Regions from separate parts of the Mesorhizobium sp. M0052 genome, predicted to be linked through region 1. Evidence: predicted binding sites of a transcription regulator. Region 1 holds the regulator's gene; each other region holds the start of a gene.
What was found. The regulator LexA, encoded in region 1, represses DNA repair genes until DNA is damaged. The targets are predictions, from matches to a motif close to TGTTCNNNNTGTGTTCNG.

Region 1 (4,232 bases):
GCTCTAGCTCTTTGATTTGACGCAATTGCGGACGGAAAACCGCTTCACACTTTTCCTGAAATTGCTCTAGTTCCTCAGGTGACCGCGGTCTTCACCGCGAAGCGGGCGTCCTGCCAGGCGCCGGTGCGCAGAATATCCTCCAGGACTTCGACCGCCTGCCAGACATCGCCATATCCGACATAGAGCGGCGTGAAGCCGAAACGGATGGTCGACGGCGCCCGGAAATCGCCGATCACGCCGCGCTCGATCAGCGCGCGCATCACCTGATAGCCATGCGGATGGAGGAACGACACCTGGCTGCCGCGCTGGCTGCCGTCGCGAGGACTTTCCAGTTCAAGCCCGTAGGCGCCGCATCTGGCTTCGACGAGCTGGATAAACAGGTCGGTCAGCGCGATGCTTTTTCTGCGCACCGCCGCCATATCGACGTCGTTCCAGATATCGAGCGCGCCCTTGAGCGCCCGCATCGACAGCACCGGCTGCGTTCCGCACAGGAAGCGGCGAATGCCGCTGCCGACGGCAAAGCCCTGCTCGAAGGCAAAGGGCCGCGCATGGCCCCACCAGCCGCTGAGCGGCTGGTGGGCATCGTCATGGTGGCGCTCGGCCGCGTAGATGAAGGCTGGCGAGCCCGGGCCGCCATTGAGGTATTTGTAGGTGCAGCCGACGGCGAAATCGGCATTGGCACGGTCAAGTTCGACCGGCAAGGCGCCGGCCGTGTGGCAGAGATCCCAGATGATCAGCGCGCCGGCGTCATGTGCCTTGCGCGTCAGCGCCGCCATGTCGCGCAACTGGCCGGATTTGTAGTTGACGTGGTTGACCAGGATGACGGCAACGCTGTCGTCGATCAGCTCCTCGATTGCGGCCGCGTCGACGCCCTCCAGCCGCAGCCGCGTTCCCGGCCGGGTCGAGGCGACGCCTTCGGCCATGTAGAGGTCGGTCGGGAAACTGTCGCCCTCGGCAACGATGACCGACCGATCCGGCCGCATGCCGAGCGCTGCGTGCAGCAGCTTGTAGATGTTGATCGAGGTTGTGTCGCAGACCACCGTCTGCCCATCAGCCGCGCCGATCAGTCGCCCGAGCTGATCTCCGAGTTCCACCGGCATGTTGAACCAGCCGGCGGTGTTCCAGGCGCGAATGAGGTCGTGCGCCCATTCCTGCGTGGCGGCCTGCTGCAGTTCGCTGAAGACGACCGCTGACGCGGCGCCCAGGGAATTGCCGTCGAGATAAATCACACCTTGCGGCAAGACAAAGCGTTCGCGCATGGAGCGCAGCGGATCGGCGGCATCCATTGCTTCGATTGTAGCGAGATCGGGTGTCGTGCTCATGATCCGGCGCCCCTCCATGGACAAACGCGCGCGGCGGAGCCTGCCGCCCAAACATGCCGGCGATCTTGAGTGGTCGCCCTTGAACTGTCAAACATTATATATAATTCACCCATTGAAAGGCTTTGATATATAATGATCCGCCGAGCGTTTATGTCTGATGGATCACGATGCTGGATGACGAGCAGACCTCGAAGACGGAAGCGGCCTATCGCCTGCTCAGGCGCGATATTCTTGCGACCCGGCTGGCGCCTGCCGCGCCGTTGAAGCTGAGCACGCTGCGCAACACCTACGGCATCGGCTGGACGCCGTTGCGCGAGGCGCTGTCGCGGCTGGAGGCGGAACGGCTTGTGACCGCCATCAGCAACCGCGGGTTTGCGGTCGCTCCCGTCTCTCGGGCGGAGCTCGAGGATTTGGCGCGTGCGCGGCTGGTGGTCGAACTGCCCCTGCTGGTGGAATCGATCGAGGAGGGCGACCGTGAGTGGGAAGACGCGGTCGTTGCCGCCCACTATCGTCTCTCACGGTGCGGGTCTGTTCTCGACGATCCATCGGATGATGCGGTCGACGCGTGGTACGAAAAACACGATGCCTTCCATGCGGCGCTGCTCAGTGCCGCGACATCCAGCTGGCTGCTGCGCTTCAATACGACGATTTCCGACCAATTGCATCGCCATCACCGCTTTCTGGGTCTGGCCCCGACGCTGCGCGCCGCCGCCGGCCGCACGGATGGCCACCGGAAGGCCGTGGCGGCCCTGCGCGACGCCGTGGCGATCGAACACCATACCGCCCTGATGGAAGCGGCCCTCGATCGCGACGTCGAACGTGCGAAAACTCTGATGACCGCTCACATCGGCTACACGCTGCAGGTCTATGCCCAGAGTGAACCCGGCGCGGATGCTGCGCAGCCCCGTCCGAAAAGGAAGCGGCGATCGTAGCCGACGACGCAGGGCACTTTGTCTTCGTTTCACCCCGTTGCCGGCCAACGACTACGAGCGGCGCTCGCAGCGCCGAACGTTACGCTGAACAAAACGTCAACACATTCGTTAAACTTTAAAAGGTTGCGGAACACAACTGGAACAGATAGTGTTTGTTCTGGGTTTGTTTTTTCTGATTCTGGTTTCAGAACCCTTGGGGGCCGCGATGCTGACGCGCAAACAACATGAGCTTCTGATGTTCATCCATGAACGCCTGAAGGAGAGCGGAATCCCGCCGTCCTTCGACGAGATGAAGGAAGCGCTCGACCTCGCCTCCAAGTCCGGCATCCACCGCCTGATCACGGCGCTTGAGGAGCGCGGTTTCATTCGCCGGCTGCCGAACCGGGCGCGCGCGCTGGAAGTGCTGCGGCTGCCCGACTCGATCGCACCAGGCCTCAATGCGGCGAGGAAGTTTTCGCCGAGCGTCATTCAGGGCAGTCTTGGTCAAACCGGCCAAGGGCAAGGCGGCCAAGGACAAGGCGCGTTGGGCCAAGGCGGTCTCGGCCGCCAGATCAAGCCGGGCTCGCCGTCGCGTTCGATGTCGGCCGGCAATGACGATGCCGTTTCCGCGATTTCAATCCCGGTTATGGGACGCATCGCCGCCGGCGTGCCGATCGACGCCATCCAGCATCAGACCCATTCGATCTCGGTGCCGCCGGATATGATCATGGGCGGCGAACACTACGCGCTCGAGGTCAAGGGCGATTCGATGATCGAGGCCGGCATTTTCGATGGCGACACGGTCATCATCCGCAATGCCGACACAGCCAGCCCCGGCGAGATCGTGGTGGCGTTGGTCGACGATGAGGAAGCGACCCTGAAACGCTTCCGCCGCAAGGGCGCCTCGATCGCCCTGGAAGCCGCCAACCCGGCCTACGAGACCCGCATTTTTGGACCGGACAGGGTGAAGGTGCAGGGCAAGCTTGTCGGATTGATCCGGCGCTACTGAGCCGGCTTGGGTTTGTACTTTTCACGCTGGTTGTAAGGCGGCAGGCCGCGCGCTTCGCGGGAGAAGCGGCGTTGCTCGTGCCAGGGGCGATACGGCTTGTCGACGGCGAAGCGGATGGTTGGCGCTGCAGCTGCCGATTGCGGATCGAAGAAGACGGCGGCGCTGCCGTCGCGGGCCAGCTGTTTCTTCGTCACGACCAGCACCAGCGGGTCGCGGCACGGATTGTAGGCGGTGGCGTCATCGATGACGATCAGGCTCGCGAAGGCACAGGCCGGCCGCGCCGTCTTGCGGTCTTTCGCAAGCGCTACAATGGCTCCGGAAGGGTGCCGGGCGATACAGAGATCGCCCATGCAATAGAAGGGCGAGCCGGGCGGCAGATCGAGCGGATCGAGATCGAACCGCGTATCTGTTGACTCGAAAATCTCAGGTGGGATAATGGTTTCGGCCCGCAGCGCCCGTTTCCAATTGTCCGTGGTGAATTCGTTGGAGCGTTCGCGGTTGAGGGCGAGTTCGCCGCCACCGATCGGCATGGCCACCAGATGCGCATCCTCGGATATGAGCACGTCGGGCGTAAGCACCTGCGGCACCGTCAATAGGCCGGCCAGCGCGAAAGGCACGGCCGCCAACCTGAGCCAGGTGGTGGCCATGGTGGCGATGACGAGGGCGACCGCCACCAACAGCACCGAGCGGATGGAGATCAGCCCGACGGCGTCGACCGGCGAGCGCTCGGAAATCCAGGCCGATATAGCGATCATCGCCATCAGACCTTTGCCCATCACATAGAGGAACGGCCCGTCGGCGCCGAACGGCATCGCCAGTGCGCTGAGCACGGCAAAGGGCATGACGATCAACGAAACAATCGGCATCACGGCCAGATTGGCGATCAGGCTGAGCGGCGACACACGCTGAAAATGCCAGATGGCGAACAGCAAGGTTGCACTGCCGGCGATGATCGAGGTCATGGCGAGGCCGCCCATGGCCAGCGCGAAC
Region 2 (4,232 bases), on a different contig from region 1:
CTCCGACGGATGGCTCTCAACTTGCCAGCATGGTTTTTGGTTGCAGCCATGGCAAGCCCGGTGACATGATTGCGGCATGGACAATGAACGCATCGAAGAGCTGTTCGAAGGCCTCGGCCCGGTCAGTATCCGAAAACTGTTCGGCGGCAAGGGTATCTATTTCGACGGCGTCATCGTCGCTATCGTGCTGCGCGGCGAATTGCTGCTCAAGGCTGACGAGCAAAGCGCGCCCGACTTCGAAGCCGCCGGCTGCAAGCAATGGACCTATACCGGCACCCGCCACGGCAAGCTGGTCGCGATGCCGTACTGGAGCATTCCCGACGACGCGTTTGATGATCCTGACGAGATGAGGGTGTGGGCGCGCCGGGCGTATGAGGCGGGACGAAGGGCGGGGAAGTGAACCGGGACCGCCGCGTTTCTTCCCACCCCCCTCTGTCCTGCCGGACATCTCCCCCGCAAGGGGGGAGATCAGTTGTCACATTGGCCTTCGCCAATCACCAACGTTGAAAATGGGAGCCTGCGGCTAAGCTGTTAATCTCCCTCCTTGCGGGGGAGATGGCCGGCAGGCCAGAGGGGGTGCTGTCCCGCCGACGTAGGCGATCCTACAGCGCCGTCGCAATCCTCGCCGCCAACCGCGCATTGTTCTCGACCAGCGCGATGTTGGTCTTCAAGCTCCGGCCGCCGGTCAGTTCGAGGATTTTGCCCAACAGGAACGGCGTCACCGCCTTTCCGGTCACATTCTGCACTTCCGCCGCCTTCTGCGCGGCCTCGATATAGCCGGCCATCTCGTCGGCCGGAATTTCATCGTCCTGCGGCACCGGGTTGGCGATCAGCATGCCGCCGACCAGGCCAAGTGCCGCCCTGGTCTTGTAGAAATGCGCGATCTCTTCCGGTCTGTGCAGGGTCAGCGGCGCGCGGAACGGCGAATGCCGCGACCAGAAGGCCGGCATCGTCTCGCAGCCATGGCCAATCACCGGCACGCCGCGCGTCTCCAGCACTTCAAGCGTCTTTTCGATGTCGAGGATCGCCTTGGCGCCGGCCGAGACGACGATGACCGGCGTGCGCGCCAACTCGTCGAGATCGGCCGAGATGTCGAAGCTCTTTTCCGCGCCCTTGTGGACGCCGCCAATGCCGCCGGTGGCGAACACCTTTATCCCGACCATGTCAGCGGCGATCATGGTGGCGGCGACCGTGGTGCCGCCGGTGCGGCCTTGCGAGACCGCAAAGCCGAGGTCGGCGCGCGACAGCTTCATGGCATCGCCGGTCATGGCCAGCGACTCGCGCTCGCCGTCGGACAGCCCGATCTTGATGCGGCCGGCGACCACGGCGATCGTCGCCGGCACCGCGCCATTGTCCAGGATGATCTTTTCGACATTGGCGGCCATGGCGCCATTGTCGGGGTAAGGCATGCCATGGGTGATGATGGTGCTTTCCAGCGCCACGACCGGGCGGCCAGCGGCGAGCGCCTCGGCCACGGGCGCGTGGATGTCGATGAAGGGGCGGGCGCTTTGCGGTGTCATGATGGTCTCCGATCCGGAGATCCGCGCGTCCGCTTGGACGTCGCGCTCCGGCAATGGCAATTGGCCGCCCTCATGCCATTTCCTGCGCGTCGGGCACAAGAGCCAGTGCCTCGGTGAAGATCGCGGCGGTGAAGGCCGGCACGGCATCCGAACTTTCGATGGCGAGCGTCGCCGCGGCAACGCCTTCGCGGAGGGCTTGGCGCAATGCCAGGCCGCGCAGCAGGGCAGCGATGGTGGCGCCGGCCAGCGCGTCGCCGGCGCCGGTGACGTCGGCGACTTTTCTCGGCGCCGGCGGCAGGATAGAGAAGGCGCCGGCTTCGTCGAATCCCAGCACCGGGCCGTCGCCCGCCGTCACCACGCCACTGGTGAGGCCGCTGCAGCGCAGTCCGTCGACGGTCTCGCGCTCGGTGGCATTGGCATCGACGCCGGCCAGCACCATGGCCTCGCGCCGGTTCATGAAGACCTGCGCGAGTTCCTTCAGCACCGGTATCAGCCGCACCACCTTGGCCGGCGAAATGGCGATGGCGAACACCGGCTTGCCGGCGGCGAGCCCCACCAGCCGCTCCAGCGCCGTTGATGGCAGATTGGCGTCGCAGAGCACCGCATCGGCCTCGGCGACCACCTCGCGCACCTTGGAGCGGCGGATCTGCTTGGGGAACGCCAAATCGTAGAGCGCCATATCGGCAAAGCCGGTGATCAGCTCGCCGTCGCGATCGATCAGCGCCGTGTAGCTCGGCGTCGTGCGGTCGAGGAAAACCGCCGACAGGTCGGCAATGCCGGAGTCGGCGATGGCGCGCGCAACCGTCTCGGCCGAGGCATCGCCGCCGCGCACCGACAAAAGCGAGGCCGAGACGCCGCGCCGCACCAGGCTGCGCAGCGCGTTGAATACGCCGCCGCCGACATCCTCGCGCATCGTGCCGGGGTTGGACGCCGCGGGCACGTACGTGCCCGACACCTGGCCGCGGCGATCGATATGGGCGCCGCCCACCGCCAGTATCTTTGCTGATTTCACCATGCCGGCGATATGACCTTTGTTATTCGAACCAGACAAGCGCTAGGCTGTGCGGCGGAGCTTCGCAGGCAAGCCGGCGATTCGGCCGATCGAAACAGCCGGCGCGTCTGGCCCAATGGTGGATACATCCGGAAACGAAACCATGAGACAAAAAAAGAACAAATCCGGATAAAGATTGCTTTTCAGATATTTGACCCCTCTTGCCAAACGAGAACAAAAGTAGTACAAAATGGGCAGGGATTACGGATTGTCCGGCCTTCATTGACGACCAAGGGGTGATGTATCATGGCTCAGAATTCTTTGCGGCTTGTAGAGGACAAAGCGGTGGACAAATCAAAGGCTCTGGACGCGGCGCTGTCGCAAATCGAGCGCGCCTTCGGCAAGGGCTCGATCATGCGGCTTGGCGCCAATGAGCAGGTCGTCGAGATCGAAACCGTGCCGACCGGATCGCTGGGCCTCGACATCGCGCTTGGCGTCGGCGGCCTGCCGCGCGGCCGCATTGTCGAGATCTACGGGCCGGAAAGCTCGGGCAAGACGACACTGGCGCTGCACACAGTTGCCGAAGCCCAGAAGAAAGGCGGTATCTGCGCCTTCGTCGATGCCGAGCACGCACTCGATCCGGTCTATGCCCGCAAGCTCGGCGTCGATCTGGAAAACCTCTTGATCTCGCAGCCGGACACCGGCGAGCAGGCACTGGAAATCTGCGACACGCTGGTGCGTTCAGGCGCCATCGACGTGCTGGTCGTCGATTCGGTGGCGGCGCTGACGCCGCGCGCCGAAATCGAAGGCGAGATGGGCGATTCTCTGCCCGGTCTCCAGGCGCGTCTGATGAGCCAGGCGCTGCGCAAGCTGACCGCCTCGATCTCGCGCTCCAACACCATGGTCATCTTCATCAACCAGATCCGCATGAAGATCGGCGTCATGTTCGGTTCGCCCGAAACCACGACCGGCGGCAACGCGCTGAAATTCTACGCTTCGGTGCGCCTCGACATCCGCCGCATCGGCTCGGTCAAGGACCGCGACGAGGTCGTCGGCAACCAGACCCGCGTCAAGGTGGTCAAGAACAAGCTGGCGCCGCCCTTCAAGGTGGTCGAGTTCGACATCATGTATGGCGAGGGCGTCTCCAAGACCGGCGAACTGGTCGATCTCGGCGTCAAGGCCGGCGTGGTCGAGAAGTCCGGCGCCTGGTTCTCCTACAATTCGCAGCGTCTCGGCCAAGGTCGCGAAAACGCCAAACTGTTCCTGCGCGACAATCCCGACACGGCGCGTGAGATCGAACTTGCGCTGCGGCAGAATGCCGGGCTGATCGCCGAGAAATTTCTTGAAAATGGCGGCCCCGAGCGCGGCGAAAGCGACGACGGCTTCGAGGAAGAATCCGGCGCCATGTAGGGCACGGCCAGAGTTCGGCCATAAAAATCGAGTCTATTATCCGATGCTTAAGTAACCGAGTTCTTTAGTTTTGCGTTTCAAACCGCCGGCCTTCGCGCCGGCGGTTTTCGTTTTTGGGCAGCGTGAAGCCGGCTTGGCAGTTGCCGGGATGGCCCAATTCCGTGTTTCTGGACAGGGTGGGGCGTGCCCGCTAAAAGGCCAAGTCAATCTTCTAAAAAGCAGAGACCAGTGTCCGCCGGCCGTGCCGGCGGTTTTCGCGAAAAGGCAGCAGTCATGAGTGGCGTGAACGAGATCCGGTCGACATTCCTCGA
Region 3 (4,232 bases), on a different contig from region 1:
GGATTGTAGACGAGCAGGAACTTCAGATGCCGCCAACCGTCGCGCCAAGTCCTGAGATGCGGCGGGCGGCTGCGGCCGTCGGGCTTGAGCGTGGTCGGCACTTCCTCAATGCGCAGGCCGGCTAGCGCGCCGCGCACCACCATCTCCGAGGCGAACTCCATGCCGGTCGTCTGCAGGTCGAGCTGGCGGATGCTTTCGGCATTGAAGCCGCGCAGGCCGCAGTGGAAATCGCCTGTCTTGATGCGGAAGAACAGCCGGCCGACGAAGCTCAGCACCGGATTCCCGAGATAGCGGTGCAGCGGCGGCATGGCGCCGGGTTCTATGCCGCCCTGGAAGCGGTTGCCCATGACCAAGTCGGCGCCGTCGCGCAGCCGCGCGACAAAGGCTTCCAGCGCGCTGAAATCGTAACTGTCGTCGGCATCGCCCATGATGATGAAGTGGCCCTTGGCGGCCGCGATGCCGCCAAGCAGCGCCGCGCCATACCCTTTCTGCGGCACCGGCACGACACGGGCTCCGATCGCGGTGACAATGTCCTGCGACCCGTCGGTGCTGCCATTGTCGGCGATCAGCACCTCGCCGGAGATGCCAGCCTTGTCTAGAAAGGCCCTCGCCTTGCCGATGCAGACGGCCAGCGTCTCGGCCTCGTTGAGGCATGGCATCAGGATGGTGAGTTCGAGCTCTTTGACCGAAGCGGCGCGGATGGCTGTGACGGCGTTCATGGTCGTTGTTCCATCGAGGACGTTTTTGGCGGCGTCCAATCCGGGTTGAATTCGGCGACTACCCTTGCACGGCAAGGCTTAAGAAAACGATGACGCGCAGCCTCGCCTTGTCTCCAACAGGGTCGGCGCTGTCACGGCTTTGCTTCTGCCGATCCCGGAATCTCGCGATTGGCAGAAGCGCGGCGAGGCTGTACAGGCAATGGCTGTTGCCGATCGACCCGCGGAGACCAGAAGATGCCCCTGAAGATCGCCGTCCAGATGGACCATGTCTCCACCGTCTCGATTGCCGGCGACACGTCCTTTGCGCTGTCGCTGGAGGCGCAGCGGCGCGGCCATCAATTGTTCCACTACACGCCCGACCGGCTGTCGATGCTGGGCGGCAAGGTGTTTGCCCGCATCGAAGAGATGAAGCTCCGCGACGAGAAGGGCAATCATTATACGCTGGGCGACAAGGTGCGCACCGACCTGTCGGAGATGGATGTGATCCTGCTGCGCCAGGATCCGCCCTTCGACATGAATTACATCACCACCACGCACATTCTGGAGCGCATTCACCCGAAGACACTGGTCGTCAACGACCCGGCCTGGGTGCGCAACAGCCCGGAAAAGATCTTCGTCACCGAATTCCCCGACCTGATGCCCGAAACGCTGATCACCAAGGATCCCCAGGAGGTCGCGGCCTTCCGCAAGGAATTCGGCGACATCATCGTCAAGCCGCTCTACGGCAATGGCGGCGCCGGCATTTTCCATCTCAAGGAGGGCGACCGCAACCTCGCCTCGCTGCTCGAAATGTTCGCCCAGCTGTCACGCGAGCCCTATATCGTCCAGCGCTATCTCAAGGATGTGCGCAAGGGCGACAAGCGCATCATCCTGATCGACGGCGAGGCGGTCGGCGCCATCAACCGGGTACCGGCCGACCACGATTCGCGCTCCAACATGCATGTCGGCGGCCGCGCCGAAAAAACCGAACTGACGGAACGCGAACGCGAAATCTGCGCCCGCATCGGCCCATCGCTGAAAGAGCGCGGCTTCATCCTGGTCGGCATCGACGTGATCGGCGACTACATGACCGAGATCAACGTTACCTCGCCGACCGGCGTGCGCGAAGTGCAACGCTTCGGCGGCGCCGATATTGCAAGCCTGTTCTGGGACGCGGTAGAGGAAAAGCGGGGGGTAGGCTCGGCATAGGGAGCATCGCGATTGTGTGTGTGTTCCTGTAATGTTCTTGCCTTGGCCTAAAATCTATGGTTGTCTTGTCCTGACGTCGCTCGCGGTCTGAACCACGAGGCCGAGGCGAGCCGATATCCGGGGGCAGAGCAAGATGGTGGCGCGCGTTCGCACGGTTGCTTTCCAGGGCATCGAGGCCGTACCGGTCGATGTCCAGGTGATGATCGCGCCGGGCAAGGTCGGCATGCAGATCGTCGGGCTGGCCGACAAGGCGGTGGCCGAAAGCCGCGAGCGCGTGCAGGCGGCGCTGCACGCTTCGGGCCTGTCGATGCCGTCGAAGAAGGTGACGGTCAATCTGGCGCCTGCCGACCTGCCCAAGGAAGGGAGCCATTACGATCTGCCGATCGCGCTCGGCCTGATGGCAGCACTCGGCGCCATTCCGGGCGATATGCTGGCGTCCTATGTCGTGCTGGGCGAATTGTCGCTCGACGGCACCATTGCCACGGTCGCCGGTGCGCTGCCGGCGGCGATCGGCGCCAATGCCGAGGGAAAAGGCCTGATCTGCCCGTTCGGCTGCGGGCCGGAAGCGGCCTGGGCGGGCAAGGATTTCGACATATTGGCGCCGCGCAGCCTGATTGCCATCGCCAATCATTTTCGCGGCACGCAGGTGCTGTCGCGGCCCGAGCCCGGCATCCATGTCTCGGCCCGCGACCTGCCCGACCTTTCCGACATCAAGGGCCAGGAAAGCGCCAAGCGGGCGCTGGAAGTGGCGGCGGCCGGTGGCCACAATCTGTTGATGGTCGGGCCTCCCGGCTCGGGAAAATCGATGCTGGCGCAGAGGCTGCCTTCAATTCTGCCACCACTGGCGCCCAAGGAACTTCTTGAAGTCTCGATGATCGCCTCGGTGGCCGGCGAGCTCGGCGAAGGCAAGCTCACCGACCGGCGGCCGTTCCGCGCCCCGCACCATTCGGCTTCGATGGCGGCAATGGTCGGCGGCGGCATCAGGGCGCGGCCGGGCGAAGTATCGCTTGCCCACACCGGCGTGCTGTTCCTCGACGAGTTTCCCGAATTCACGCCGCAGACCTTGGATGCGCTGCGCCAGCCGCTGGAGACCGGCGACTGCATGATAGCGCGCGCCAACCACCGCGTCACCTATCCAGCGCGCATCCAGCTGGTAGCGGCGATGAACCCGTGCCGTTGCGGCATGGCCGGCGAGCCCGGCTATCGCTGCCTGCGCGGTGAACGCTGCCGCACCGACTACCAGGCGCGCATCTCAGGCCCGCTGCTCGACCGCATCGACCTCAGGATCGAGGTACCGGCTGTCTCGGCCGCCGACCTGATCCGGCCCGACCGGGCGGAGAAGAGCGCGGCGGTCGCCCAGCGCGTGGCGCGCGCCCGCACCATCCAGCGCGAGCGGTTCGAGCGGCTGGGCGTCACCAGCGCCACCACCAACGCCCATTGCTCGCCTTCTGTTATCGAGGACATCGCCGCGCCGGACGCAGCCGGCCTGTCGCTGCTTAAAGATGCCAGCGAGAAACTCGGCTTTTCTGCGCGCGCCTATCACCGCGTGCTTAAAGTGGCGCGCACACTGGCCGACCTCGACGCCAGCGAAACCGTCGGCCGCATTCACCTGGCCGAGGCGATTTCCTACCGCATGATGTCGGAGCGGGTGGCGCAGGCGGCTTAACCCTCCCCCCTTGAGGGGAAGGTGACCGCGAAGCGGCCGGGTGGGGTCGCCGAAGAATGCTCGATCTTTTTTTTGAAGCCGAGCCGAGAAAGGGCCTCTGCGATGACATTGCTTGTAGTGTCGTCCGAAGGGAGTCGCCGCACTTCACGCAGGACCCCACCCGGCCCTTCGGGCCACCCTCCCCTCAAGGGGGAGGGAAACGCAGGCGCTAATTCGCCCGCGCTTTCGCCTTCAGCTCCAGCCGCCGCCTGTGCAGCACCGGCTCCGTGTAGCCGTTCGGCTGCTCGCGGCCCTTGAACACCAGATCGCAGGCGGCCTGGAAGGCGATTGAAGCGTCGAAGTCGGCGGCCATCGGGCGGTAGAGCGGGTCGCCGACATTTTGGAGGTCGACGATCGCTGCCATGCGCCGCAGCGAATCCATCACCTGAATTTCGGAGCAGACCTTGTGGTGCAGCCAGTTGGCGATGTGCTGCGAGGAGATGCGCAGCGTGGCGCGGTCTTCCATCAGGCCGACATCGTTGATGTCGGGCACTTTCGAGCAGCCGACGCCCTGGTCGATCCAGCGCACGACATAGCCGAGAATGCCTTGCGCATTGTTGTCGAGCTCGCGCTGGATCTCGTCGGGGGTCCAGTTCGGCCGCACCGCCACCGGCACCGAC
Region 4 (4,232 bases), on a different contig from region 1:
CCACCGGCCCATGCGCTTCGATCGCGGTGCGGTGCCGCACGGTGGCGTAGCCCATATGGACCTCGAACCCGTAGCGCTCGTGATGGCTGCCGCAGCCGCACATCATGCGGTCGCGCATCACCTTGGCGACGATCGAGGCGGCGGCGATCGATTGCGAGCGCTGGTCGCCCTTGATCAGCGCGCGGCCTTCGCAGAGGAGGCCCGGCGGCACATCGCGGCCATCGGCCAGCGCCAGCTTCGCCTGGATCGGCAGGCCGGCAAGGGCGCGGCGCATGGCTTCCAGGCTGGCCTTGAGGATGTTGCTGCCGTCAATGCCTTCGGCGCTGACCGAGGCCATCGACACGCCGAGCGCTGACCCCAGGATTTTCAGGAACAGCGCCTCGCGCTGCAAATGGTTGAGCCGTTTGGAATCGTCGAGCCCGTCGGGAATGTTGGCGGGATCGAGGATCACGGCCGCCGCCACCACCGGCCCGGCCAGCGGACCGCGGCCGGCCTCGTCCATGCCTGCCACCGGCCACAGGCCTTCCGCCATCGCCTTCGTCTCGAAGGAGAAGTCGGGCTTTTCGACGATTTCGAAAAGAAGCGGAGAATCGGAACGTGCGCGAGCCATGTTGCGGCGAGGTTCGCATCGGCTCCGATTCTCCGCAAGTCCCTCCAAGGTCGAGTGGGGCAAGACCGGGAGGGCACCGTCTGCAGGCCGGGGGACAGGCCGGACGGGATTCTTGGGTCGCCTGACAGCCACGAGGGCAGGGCAGGCGCTACTCTCAGAGCAGCATCAGCTGCTCGGTCGCCTTGGCGGCGGCGACAAACTGGTCGGTTCGGAGCGTGCGCCGCTCGGCGTTGAGGCCGAGCCGCTTGGCCGTGATCTCGAAGCGCCGGCCGATCTGCCAGGCATAGGGGCCGGCGCCTTTCATCCGCTTGCCCCATTCCGAATCATAGTCCTTGCCGTCGCGCATCGAACGGATCAGCGACATCACGTGCCGGTAGCGGTCGGGATAATGGCGCAGCAGCCAGTCCTTGAAGATCGGCGCCACCTCGAGCGGCAGGCGCAGGATGACATAGCCGGCCTCGCGGGCGCCTGCGGCGCGTGCCGAATCGAGGATGCGCTCCATCTCCTGGTCGGTCAGGCCGGGAATGATCGGCGCCACCATGACAGAGGCCGGGATGCCGGCATCGGAAAGCTGCCGGATCGCCTCAAGCCGCTTGGTCGGCGTCGACGCGCGTGGCTCCATGGTGCGCGCCAGCATGCGGTCCATCGTCGTCACCGACAGCGCCACCTTGGCCAAGCCCCGTTCGGCCATGCGCGACAAGATGTCGATGTCGCGCGTCACCAGATGGGATTTGGTGACGATGCCGACCGGATGGCCGCGCGCCTCCAGCACTTCGAGGATATCGCGCATGATCCGGTATTGTTTCTCGATCGGCTGGTAGGGATCGGTGTTGGTGCCGATCGCGATGGTGCGCGGCTGATAGCCATCCTTCGACAGTTCCTTGTCGAGCAGCCGCGCCGCATCCGGCTTGGCAAACAGCTTCGCTTCGAAATCCAGCCCCGGCGACAGGCCCATGAAGGAATGCGTCGGCCGGGCGAAACAATAGACGCAGCCATGCTCGCAGCCGCGATAGGGGTTGATCGAGCGGTCGAAGGAAATGTCGGGCGATTCGTTGCGGGTGATGATGGTGCGCGGCTTCTCGACCTGCACTTCGGTCTTGAACGGCGGCAATTCCTCCAGCGAATTCCAGCCGTCGTCGAACACATGCCGGCTGACCGGCTCGAACCGGCCGGACGGGTTGATGCCAGCGGAACGGCCGCGGTTGCGATCCGGACGGACGCGCATGCCGCTCTGTTCGATCATCGCATTGGCCATCTCGGCTCGCCCTGCTCCGAAAGCAGCAATGTCCGCACGCACGATATGTTCCATTTTGGCCCTTTCCCAAGGACTGTCGGCTGGCTGTCGAATCGCTCTGTTCATGAAAATAATCCTATTTCGCTGATGAGAACAAAGCAAGAACTTTTTAGTTGGACCATGCAAAACTGGCGCTGCGCCGGGCTTTCCGCTATTCGGCTAAAAATGCTCAGCGTTCTCATCGAAACCCGGGATGACGAAGAAGGCCTTGCCCGCACGCTCGCCTCATTGATCGGCGGCGCGGTCGAGGGCGTGGTACGCGATGTCATCGTCTGCGACACCGGCTCGACCGACCAGACGCATCGGGTTGCCGATCATGCCGGCTGCCATTTCGTCGCCGGCGGCATCGGCGCGGGAATCAGGCAGGCGAAGGGTGACTGGCTGCTGTTTCTCGAGCCGGGCGCAAGGCTGGCCGACGGCTGGATCGACGACGTCGTCGCTCACACGGCGCGGCAAACCATGCCGGCGCGCTTTTCCCGTGCGCGCGGCAGCCGCACGCCGTTCCTGTCACGGGTGTTTTCGGGCAACCGGGCGCTGGCCGAAGGGCTGGTCATCAGCAAGCGCCAGGCCGCTGCCCTGTCGAAGAACGCGCACAGCGCCGAAGCCCTTGCGCGCGGTCTCGCCACCAGGCGGCTCGACGCCGAAATCTGGCTGGCGCCGAAGAAGTGATGTTTCTCCCTTCTCCCCGTTCCCAGGGAGAAGGGTGCCCGAAGGGCGGATGAGGGGCAGCGTCGGCGTCCCCCCGGAATTGACACTGTCCGCTGCGCCGTCCGGCTTTTTCGCCGCAAAAACCTATTGTGCATTGCACAAAAGCTGACGCGGGATTAGCATTCCGTTGATGCGGGATATCGGGTTTGGGTAGTGCCGGAGCGGTAAGCAAGCGCCGCGTCGTCGTTGCTGCCGTTCATATCTGAGGACCCCGATGAACCTTTCGTCCCCTGACAAATCCGGCGCCCCCAGTCTGGAGGCCATTGCCCGCAACGGCAGCCTGCTCCGCCGCATCGCGGTGCGTATCCCGACCTATCTGTCCGACCTGCGCGAAAATCCCGCATGGCTGCCGATGTTCGTGCTTGCCCGCACCATGCCGGCGCGCAAACTGCACTGGCTTGGCGCCAAAGCCGCGCGCCCCGCGCAGAGTGCCGGAGCGACGATGTTCAGGGGCGTCGACCTCAAGTCGATCGTCGCGGCGCTGCGCGCCGATGGCCTGTTCTCCGGACTGGTCCTTCCGCAGGCAATCCACGAAGAGATCGCCAGCTTTGCTCAGAGCACGCCGTGCTTCGGCAATTTCGACCGCCGGCTCGAATTCATGCCCGGAGAACACGCAGAAGCCGAGAAGCGGTTCGGCCGCTCTTTGCTCAGCGGACACTATTTCGAGCGCATCCTCGGCTGCAAGGCGGCACTCGCCATCCAGAACGACCCGCTGCTGCTCGACATCGCCCAGCACTATCTGGGCGGGCAGGCAAAGCTGATCACCACGCGTGTCTGGTGGAGCTTTCCGACCGGCGAGGCTTCCGACGCCGACAAGAACCTTGCCTCGCTCGGCAAATATCATTTCGATCTCGACGACTGGCGGATGCTGAAATTCTTCTTCTATCTCAAGCCCTGCGATGCCGGCACCGGCCCGCATGTCTATGTCAAAGGCAGCCACAACAGGCGCAGCCTCAAGCACCAGTTGACGCTGCTGGTCGGCCATCCGGCGCAAGACGTGCTCAAGGTCTATGGCGACGACAGCCCGGTCACGCTGACCGGCGAGGCCGGCCTCGGCTTCGTCGAGGACCCGTTCGGCTTCCACATGGGCACCGTGCCGTCCACCACGCCACGGCTGATGATGGAGGTCGGCTTCGGCGTCTCGCCGCCCTCGCGCCGCCGCTTCCACGGCGAACCGGTCATCCGCTGAGGCCGGAGCGGATCTCGACCGGCATCCAGCGCGCTTGCCGCCGGGCAATGCGACCCTCTTTGTTCTCGGCATCATAGTCCATTGGGACCGGCTCGCGGTTGAACCGCGGCCGGTCATCCAGCGCATTGACGATGACGATCGCTCTCGGTTCGCCGTCGGTGGTCACAGCAGCGACATAGACGCCGCAGTCCCGGCAGATGAGATAATCGGCGGTGCGCAATCCGAACCGGTATCGGTGCAGCCGCGCCTCGTCCTCGACCGCGACGATCAATCGGCCCTGCGGATCGGCGGCGGCGCGTGAGCCATGCCGGACGCAGAAGGCGCACTGGCAGGCGCGGATCTCCATCTCGGCCGGCTCCATTCCCGTTTCGAACGTCAGGTGGATGTTGCCGCAATGGCAGCCGCCGCGGTGCGCGCTCATTGGATCTCTT

Region 2: the regulator LexA is predicted to act here: its motif matches at 2,742-2,759, upstream of recA (recombinase RecA).
Region 3: the regulator LexA is predicted to act here: its motif matches at 1,929-1,946, upstream of NKJ77_RS11490 (YifB family Mg chelatase-like AAA ATPase).
Region 4: the regulator LexA is predicted to act here: its motif matches at 1,994-2,011, upstream of NKJ77_RS15315 (PA0069 family radical SAM protein).

The regions. Positions count from the first base shown of each region.
Region 1 is NZ_JAMYUS010000027.1:17,021-21,252, reverse strand. It holds gene kynU (kynureninase) at 75-1,322, opposite strand; gene NKJ77_RS27840 (GntR family transcriptional regulator) at 1,490-2,254, shown strand; gene lexA (transcriptional repressor LexA) at 2,460-3,242, shown strand; gene NKJ77_RS27830 (ComEC/Rec2 family competence protein) at 3,236-4,232, opposite strand, start outside.
Region 2 is NZ_JAMYUS010000009.1:203,460-207,691, reverse strand. It holds gene NKJ77_RS14875 (TfoX/Sxy family protein) at 77-400, shown strand; gene NKJ77_RS14870 (pseudouridine-5'-phosphate glycosidase) at 603-1,520, opposite strand; gene NKJ77_RS14865 (carbohydrate kinase family protein) at 1,591-2,535, opposite strand; gene recA (recombinase RecA) at 2,818-3,921, shown strand; gene alaS (alanine--tRNA ligase) at 4,195-4,232, shown strand, end outside.
Region 3 is NZ_JAMYUS010000007.1:123,746-127,977, reverse strand. It holds gene NKJ77_RS11500 (glycosyltransferase family 2 protein) at 1-719, opposite strand, end outside; gene gshB (glutathione synthase) at 954-1,907, shown strand; gene NKJ77_RS11490 (YifB family Mg chelatase-like AAA ATPase) at 2,041-3,573, shown strand; gene NKJ77_RS11485 (malate synthase G) at 3,782-4,232, opposite strand, start outside.
Region 4 is NZ_JAMYUS010000010.1:6,119-10,350, reverse strand. It holds gene rnhB (ribonuclease HII) at 1-610, opposite strand, end outside; gene NKJ77_RS15315 (PA0069 family radical SAM protein) at 765-1,919, opposite strand; gene NKJ77_RS15310 (glycosyltransferase) at 2,070-2,573, shown strand; gene NKJ77_RS15305 (hypothetical protein) at 2,827-3,801, shown strand; gene NKJ77_RS15300 (GFA family protein) at 3,791-4,222, opposite strand.